One region of the Mesorhizobium sp. P2_C5_2 genome, then DNA from elsewhere that is predicted to be linked to it. Evidence: riboswitches for the same ligand, from Rfam matches in the RefSeq annotation. Region 1 holds a riboswitch; the other holds the start of a gene.
What was found. Region 1 has a riboswitch for S-adenosylmethionine ahead of AC1D1B_RS00125 (O-succinylhomoserine sulfhydrylase). Riboswitches for the same ligand answer to the same signal wherever they lie in the genome.
Positions count from the first base shown of each region.

Region 2: it holds a riboswitch for S-adenosylmethionine, as region 1 does, so the genes downstream of both, metX (homoserine O-acetyltransferase MetX) here and AC1D1B_RS00125 (O-succinylhomoserine sulfhydrylase) in region 1, are expected to answer to the same signal.

Region 1 covers NZ_JBFUDV010000001.1:22,409-26,657, forward strand. The annotation lists gene AC1D1B_RS00115 (ABC transporter substrate-binding protein) at 1-560, opposite strand, end outside; gene AC1D1B_RS00120 (2'-deoxycytidine 5'-triphosphate deaminase) at 656-1,750, opposite strand; SAM riboswitch at 1,890-1,967, shown strand; gene AC1D1B_RS00125 (O-succinylhomoserine sulfhydrylase) at 2,025-3,215, shown strand; gene AC1D1B_RS00130 (ceramide glucosyltransferase) at 3,243-4,249, opposite strand, start outside.
Region 2 covers NZ_JBFUDV010000010.1:85,717-89,965, forward strand. The annotation lists gene AC1D1B_RS28930 (glycosyltransferase) at 1-250, opposite strand, end outside; gene AC1D1B_RS28935 (DUF1330 domain-containing protein) at 533-853, shown strand; gene metW (methionine biosynthesis protein MetW) at 862-1,476, opposite strand; gene metX (homoserine O-acetyltransferase MetX) at 1,473-2,642, opposite strand; SAM riboswitch at 2,703-2,780, opposite strand; gene hisC (histidinol-phosphate transaminase) at 2,909-4,018, shown strand; gene AC1D1B_RS28955 (prephenate/arogenate dehydrogenase family protein) at 4,023-4,249, shown strand, end outside.

The DNA of each region.
Region 1 (4,249 bases):
TTGTCCGAGATGACGGCGTCGAGACGGCCGTTCTGCAGGTCGGTGATCGCCTCTTCCTGGGTTGGGTAAAGCTTCGCCTCCGCACCCGCCTTGCCGTAGGCGTTCTGCGCATAGTCGGCCTGGGTGGTCGAGGCCTGCGCGCCGACCGTCTTGCCGGCAAGAGCGGCCGGTTCGGTGGAGGTGAGGTCGCTGTCCTTCGGCGCCACCAGCGCCAGCGGCGTGGTGTAATATTTGTTGGTGAAGGCAACCTGCTTCTTGCGCTCCTCGGTGATGCTCATCGAGGCGATGATGGCGTCGAACTTTTTCGCCTGCAGCGCCGGAATGATGCCGTCCCAGTCCTGGGTGACGATCTCGCACTCGACCTTCATCTGCGCGCACAGCGCGTTGGTGATGTCGATGTCGAAGCCTTCGACCTTGCCGTCAGCGGTGATGGTGTTGAAGGGCGGATAGGCTCCCTCGGTGCCGATCTTCAATTTCTCCTGCGCCTCAGCCAGCGAGCCGGCTACTAACACCAGTACGGCAGCGCCGGCTGCCGATATGATCCATTTCGATATTTGCATTTTTGTTCCCCTAGGCCGTTGTTTTCCGGCAGCAAGGATAGCCAAGCATGACGAGCCGGCACAGGCAAGTATTTTGCCCGACGGTGATTGAGGGTTCAGCCGGCGGTGCGGAAATGCTTGGAAAGCTTCAGGCCCTGAGCCTGGTAATTCGAGCCGAGATCGGTGCCGTAGAGCGCCTGCGGCCGCTTCAGCATGTGCTCGTACACCAGCCGCCCGACGATCTGGCCGTGGTCGAGGATGAACGGCACTTCGTGGCTGCGCACTTCCAGCACCGCCCGGCTGCCGGTGCCGCCGGAGGCCGAATGGCCGAAGCCCGGATCGAAGAAGCCGGCATAGTGGACGCGAAACTCGCCGACCAGCGGATCGAAGGGGGTCATCTCGGCGGCGTAGAGCGGCGGCACGTGCACCGCTTCGCGGCTGACAAGGATGTAGAACTCGTCGGGATCAAGCACCAGTTCGCCGGCGCCGCTCTTGTAGAGCGGCTCCCAGAAATCGACGGCATCCTGGGCAGCGCGCTTGTCGACATCGACCAGGCCGGTGTGATGCTTGCCGCGATAACCGACCAGGCCGTTCTGATCGCCGTCGAGATCGATCGACAGCGCGATGCCGCCGCCGGAAATGTTGGGCGGCTCGGTCGCCACCAGCATTTCGGCGCGATGCAACTCGCTCAGCTCGGCTTCCGACAGCAAAGCATTGCCGGTGCGGAACCTGATCTGCGACAGCCGCGAACCGGCACGCACGACGATCGGGAAGGTGCGCGGGCTGACCTCGAGATAGAGCGGACCGTGATAGCCGGCGGCGATCTTGTCGAACTCGTGGCCGCGATCGGTCATCACGCGGGTGAAGATGTCGAGCCGTCCGGTCGAGCTCTTGGGGTTGGCCGAAGCCGAAATGTTGTCCGGCAGAGCGAGGCTCTCGAGCAGCGGCACGATATAGACGCAGCCGGTTTCCAGCACCGCGCCTTCGGTCAGGCTGATCTCGTGCAGCTTCAACCGCTCGAGCTTCTCCGACACCTTGTGGTTGGGGCCGGGCAGAAAGGAGGCGCGGACGCGAAAAGCGTTGTCGCCGAGCCTGAGATCGAGGCTCGCCGGCTGCACCTGATCGGAATCGAGTGCGCGCGGCGACTTCAACGCGCCGGACTGGAACAGCGCGGAAATATCCTGATCGGGAAGAATGCCTGTCTGCCGCAATGGCTGGCTCCGCTCCAAGGCCGGTCTCTTTGTGGCAGGTTCTTGCCGCAAAACCGCTGGACACTTTTGCGGAACCTGCCTGGTACAAACCTCTTAATGAAGCCGGCAATTGACGCAAGCATGGCTGAGGTCTAAAGGGTCGTTATCCCGTGGTGATTTGGCCGGTCGGCTTGCAGCCACGTTAAACAAGTCGCTAAAGGACCGTCGGGCCGCAAGGCCGTATGGACCGGTTGCGACTTTCGCGGCCGGTTTTTTTGTGTCTGGAACAAAAGCGATGAGCACCAAGAAGCGTAACTGGAAGCCTCAGACCGCCCTCGTGCACGGGGGAACCCTGCGTTCCCAATTCGGCGAGACGTCGGAAGCGATGTACCTGACCCAGGGCTATGTCTACGAGACGGCGCAGGCCGCCGAAGCCCGTTTCAAGGGGGAGGAGCCGGGTTTCATCTATTCGCGCTATGCCAACCCGACCGTCGACATGTTCGAAAAGCGCATGTGCGCGCTGGAAGGCGCCGAAGATGCCCGCGCTACGGCATCGGGCATGGCGGCGGTGACGGCAGCGCTCCTGTGCAGCGCCAAGGCCGGCGATCACATCGTTGCGGCGCGCGCGCTGTTCGGCTCCTGCCGCTGGGTGGTCGAGACGCTGGCGCCGAAATACGGCATCGAGGCGACGCTGGTCGACGGCACCGACATCGCCAATTGGGAAAAGGCAGTCAGGCCGAACACCAAGCTGTTCTTCCTGGAAAGCCCGACCAACCCGACACTGGAAGTGGTCGACATCGCCGCCGTGGCATCGCTGGCCACCTCGATCGGCGCCCGGTTGATCGTCGACAACGTCTTTGCCACGCCCTTGCAGCAGAAGCCCTTGCTGCTCGGCGCCCACATCGTTGTCTACTCCGCGACCAAGCATATTGACGGCCAGGGGCGCTGTCTTGGCGGCATCATCCTGTCGGACAAGAAGTGGATCGACGAGAATTTGCACGACTATTTCCGGCATACCGGCCCGAGCCTGTCGCCGTTCAACGCCTGGACGCTGCTCAAGGGCCTGGAGACACTGCCGGTGCGTGTGCGCCAGCAGACGGAAAGTGCGGCCAAGATCGCCGATTTCCTGGCCGGACGGCCGGAGATCGCGCGCGTCATCTATCCGGGCCGCGCCGACCATCCGCAGGCCGATATCGTCAAGAAGCAGATGACCGGCGGCTCGACGCTGATCTGCCTCGACGTCAAGGGCGGCAAGCAGGCGGCCTTCGCCCTGCAGAACGCGCTCGACATCGTGCTGATCTCCAACAATCTCGGCGACGCCAAGAGCCTGATCACCCATCCGGCGACGACGACGCACAAGAACCTCAGCGACGAGGCGCGCGCCGAGCTCGGCATCGGGCCGGGAACGCTGAGGCTGTCGGTTGGTCTTGAGGATACCGACGATCTGCTTGAGGATATCGAGCAGGCGCTGAAGGCGGCCAAGTAGGCTTTACCCGAAGCACGGCGCGGGCGCTCAGGCGCCCGACGAAGCCTCTTCCAGCTCGGCTGCCTTGGTGCCGATGGTCATGGTGTTGCCGCGCCAGTCGATGGCGCCGCTCAGCCAGCCGCGCGCCCAGATCGCGGGAAGCATGATGTCCCGCGCCATCATTGCCGGGATCATTCGCAGGGACATGTGCCAGCCCTTGGCCGCGGCCAGCGTGCACTCGGGAATATAGGCGGCCGCCAGAACGGCCAGCGCGGTTGCCGGCAGGCTGACGCCGACACTGGCCGCCGCTGTCAGCGCCAGCACCAGCGGCACGGCGACGCCAGTCAGGATTTCGGGCGCGAAGAACAGCGGGAAGGTGACGCGGCGCAGGCGCGCCCAGCGGGCCTGGCGCGACCAGATATCACCAAGCCGGCGCTGCCCCAACGGCTGCTCGAAAGGCGAGGCGACGAGATTGACGTGCAGGTTCAACCCGTTGACCAGCTTGGTCGCTGCCGCGTCCTCGGCGATCTCGGCGGCCAGCGCGCGGATGCCGCCATTGGCGTCGAGCATTGGCTTGTTCCACAGCATGCTCTTGCCCTGGGCAAAGCCGAGGCCGAGCGCCTCGCCGGCATACTGCCAGCGTGCCTGCAGCGTGTTGAGGAAGGCGCATTCGACCTCGGCCCAGAAGCCGTCCGGCCGCGAGCCGATCGGCGTCGAGCAGACAAGGCCGGTATCATCCCGCCAGGCCGCCATCAGGTGCTGGACGTAGTCCGTCGGCATCAGCACGTTGGAATCGGCAAGAATGACCCAGTGATGCCGCGCCGCTTCCCAGCCCTTGACGCAATTGTTGAGTTTTGGATTGCTGCTGATGCGGTCGTCGCCGACCAAAAGCCGGGCAGGTACTTTGGGAAACCGGGCAATCGCCCTGTTTATCAGTTTGACCACCGGATCGTCGGCGTGGGCGACGCAGAAGATCAGCTCGTAGCGCGGCCAGTTCAGTGAGAAGGCGCGAGCAAGCGTCTCCTCGGTAAACGGCTCGACGCCGCGCGACGGCA
Region 2 (4,249 bases), on a different contig from region 1:
CGAAGACCAGGTTTGCTACCGTGCCAAGTCGCGGGACAAGTTCGCAGATACGCTGCTGGAGCAGCGGCGTATCGGTATTCTGCCCGCTGTGGACGATAATAAGCTCCGGTTTGGCGTACTGTTCGTCCGCCGTTGCCTCTTCGATCTCGCGCGCCAAAGCAGTGAATGCAACGCCAATCTCATCTTCGTTGATGGACTTGGCATTCTCCATTTCGACAACAATCGAATAGGTCGGATTTTTCCGTTCCATGCCCCGCTCAGTATCACCTGCGAGGCAACGCTACAAAGAACATGTTCCCATGTCATCACGCGATGCGAGCGGCGACCAGCCTGAAATGACGAATTTCGAGCCTCGCGCCCCAATGGCAACACCCTCGCAGGATCGGGAGCCGTGCGTTGGAGGGAGGATAGGCGTGCCACCTCGATGGCCGCGTTCCTATTACCTCAGGCGTAATCGACCGATGGCCATCGTCCCGGCAGATTGCGCCCACGAAGCCGGTCGTTCGGCTCCGTTTGAACAGGGAGTTCCGTCATGACCGCTTACGCCGTCGCCCATATGCGTCAAGTCACGATGGGACCGCAGATTGTCGAGTATCTGCAGAGGATCGACGCCACGCTGGAGCCGTTCGGCGGCCGCTTTCTAGTCCATGGCGGCGACCTGGACGTGATCGAGAACGAATGGCCCGGGCATCTGATCGTCATCGAGTTTCCGGACAGGGAAAATGCGCGCGGCTGGTATGATTCGCCTGCCTATCGGGAGATCCTGGCCTTGCGTACCGACAATTCCCAAGCCGATGTGGTCATCGCCGACGGGGTCAGGCACCCGCACAAGGCCACAGACGTGCTGGAATAGGGCAAACCCTAGCGCTTCAGCAAGAACACCGCCTGCTGGCCGAAGAAATTCCAGAACCACCATGGCATCGACAGGCCGATCTTCTGGCCGTTGCCGTCGAGCGCGGTGGCTTTCTCGACCGAGGCGCCGAGCTCCTCGACCAGGTTGACGAAGTCGCGGATGGTGCAGAAATGGATGTTGGGCGTGTCGTACCAGGAATAGGGCAGGTCCTCGGTCACCGGCATCCTTCCCTTGAAGAACAGCGACAGCCGCACCCGCCAATGGCCGAAATTGGGGAAGGAGACGATGGCGCGATTGCCGATCCTCAACAGTTCGTCGAGCACCAGCTTCGGGTTGCGGGTCGCCTGCAGGGTCTGTGACAGGACGACGAAGTCAAAACCCTTGTCGGGATAGAATTCGAGGTCGGTGTCGGCATCGCCCTGAATGACCGAGAGGCCGCGCGCCACGCATTCGTTGACGCCGCGCTGCGACAGTTCCAGTCCGCGGCCGTCGACCTGTTTGGTCTCCTGCAGCAATTCGAGCAGCAGGCCGTCGCCGGAGCCGACGTCGAGCACCCGCGAGAGCGGCGGGATGAGGCCGGCGACGACTTCGAGGTCGACGCGCTGGGCGCGGTTGACGCTCATGAGGCGAGCCCCCTGGCGCGAGCGGCCGAGCCGATGAAGCCGTTGATGGCGGCGAACAGTTCCGGCTCGTCGAGCAGGAAGGCGTCATGGCCGCGATCGGTGTCGATCTCGACGAAGGAGACGGATGCGCCGGCGGCGTTCAGCGCATGCACGATCGAGCGGCTCTCCTCGGTCGGGAACAGCCAGTCCGAGGTGAACGATACCAGGCAGAAGCGCGTCTTTGTGCCAGTAAATGCATCGGCCAGCCGGCCGCCGTGGTCGGCGGCAAGGTCGAAATAGTCCATCGAGCGGGTCATGTAGAGATAGGAGTTGGCGTCGAAGCGGTCGACGAAGGTCATGCCCTGATGGCGCAAATAGCTCTCGATCTGGAAGTCGGCGTCGAAACCGAAGGTCAGCGCGTCGCGGTCCTGCAGATTGCGGCCGAATTTTCGGTGCAGGGCGGCTTCCGACAGATAGGTGATGTGGGCCGCCATGCGCGCCACCGCCAGCCCTTTTTCAGGGCGCTTGCCGTGCTCGAAATATTTGCCGCCATGCCAGTCCGGGTCGGCCATGACAGCCTGACGGCCGACCTCATGGAAGGCGATGTTCTGCGAGGAATGGCGCGCGCCGGTGGCGATCGGCAAAGCCGAGAAGACGCGCTCGGAATAGCACGATGCCCATTCGAGCACCTGCATGCCACCCATCGAGCCGCCGAGCACGCAAAACAGCTTCTCGATGCCGAAATGGTCGACCAGCATCAGCTGCGCCCGCACCATGTCGCGGATGGTGATGATTGGCAGGTCGAGCCCGTAAGGCTTGCCGGTGGCGGGATTGGTCGAGGCCGGGCCGGTGGAGCCGAGACAGCCGCCGATGACGTTGGAGCAGATGACGAAGAAACGGTTGGTGTCGATGATCTTGCCAGGGCCGATCAGCACTTCCCACCAGCCGGGCTTGCCGGTCACCGGATTGGTGTTGGCGACATGCTGGTCGCCGGTCAGCGCGTGGCAGACCAGGATGGCGTTGGTGCGCGCGTCGTTCAGCGTGCCGTAGGTCTGGTAGGCGATCTGGAACGGCGACAAAAGCGTGCCGGCGTCGAGCTTGAGCGGCTTGTCAGGGCCGAAACGCAACACCGGGCTCGACGGGTTGTCGGCCTCGTTGTTGGTTTTTGCAGCGCGGAGCGCGGTCATGTGACTCTCCTTGCCCGCCGTCAGGCAATAAAAAACCGGCAATGCGATCGCAAAGCCGGTTACGTCACGCAAACGGCCCTTTAGCGAGTTGTTTAACGTGGCTGCAAGCCGACCGGCCAAATCACCACGGAACTGTTGCGTTCTTCTAGAACTCGCGCGGCCCGGCGTCAACGGCAAGCTATTGCCGCCGCCTCTCGACATTCGTGGCCACGGCTTGTATTTCCGCTGCGGCCTCCGGACGGAGGTATTCTCGACGGATTTGCGACATGGACAAGACAGCGGACAAGGCACGGCCAACGCCCCGCGCGGGCATCATGGACATCGACGCCTATGTGCCTGGCAAGAGCACCGCGCCGGCCGGCGTCGCCAAGGTCCATAAATTGTCGTCGAACGAGAACCCGCTCGGCCCGTCGCCGAAGGCGATCGAGGCCGCGCGTGAAGTGGCCAGCAAGCTCGATGTCTATCCCGATGGCACGGCCCGCCGGCTGCGCGAGGCGATCGCCGAAGTGCATGGCCTCAACCCGGCAAACATCATCTGCTCCAACGGCTCCGACGAGATTTTGGGCCTGCTGGCGCAAACCTATCTGGCGGCCGGCGACGAGGCCATCATCACCGAACACGCCTTCATGATCTACAAGATCTACATCCAGTCGGCCGGCGGCACACCGGTGACGGTCAAGGAGACCGACGAGCGCGCCGATGTCGACGTGATCCTCGCCGCGGTGACGCCGCGGACCAAGATCGTCTTCCTCGCCAATCCCAACAATCCGACCGGCACCTATTTGCCGTTCCAGGAGGTCCGCCGTTTGCATGCCGCCCTGCCGGGCAATGTGCTTCTGGTGCTCGATGCCGCCTATGCCGAATATGTCCGGCGCAACGATTATGAGGCCGGCATCGAGCTGGCGGGCAGCGCGCAGAACGTGGTCATGACCCGCACCTTCTCCAAGCTCGGCCTTGGCGGCGCGCGCATCGGCTGGATGTATGGCCCGCTGCACATCGTCGACGCCATCAATCGCATCCGTGGCCCTTTCAACGTCAACGCAACGGCGATCGAGGCCGGCATTGCCGCCATTCGTGACCGCGCCCATGTCGAGCGCAGTTCGTTGCACAACGAGACCTGGCTGACCTGGCTGAATGAACAGCTGACGAAGCTTGGGCTCAGGGTGACGCCCAGCGTCGGCAATTTCGTCCTCATCCACTTTCCGCAGGACAAGAAGCATTCGGCAGAGGCGGCGGACGATTATCTCACCCAGCGCGGCTACATATTGCGGCGCGTTACCGGCTATGGCTTTCCCAACGCGCTGCGCATGAGCGTCGGCACCGAAGAAGCCAATCGCGGCGTCATCGACGCCCTCACGACATTCCTGAAAAGCTGAAGCTATGACATCACCGATGTTCGAGAAAATCGCGCTGGTCGGCATCGGCCTGATCGGCTCGTCGCTGGCCCGTGTCATCCGCCGCGAGGGCCTGGCCCGCCATGTCGCCATCGCGACGCGCAGCCCGACCACGCTTGCGCGGGCGAAGGAGCTCGGTCTTGGCGAGAGCTACACCACCGACGCCAAGGAAGCCGTACGTGACGCCGACCTGATCATCGTTTCGGTGCCTGT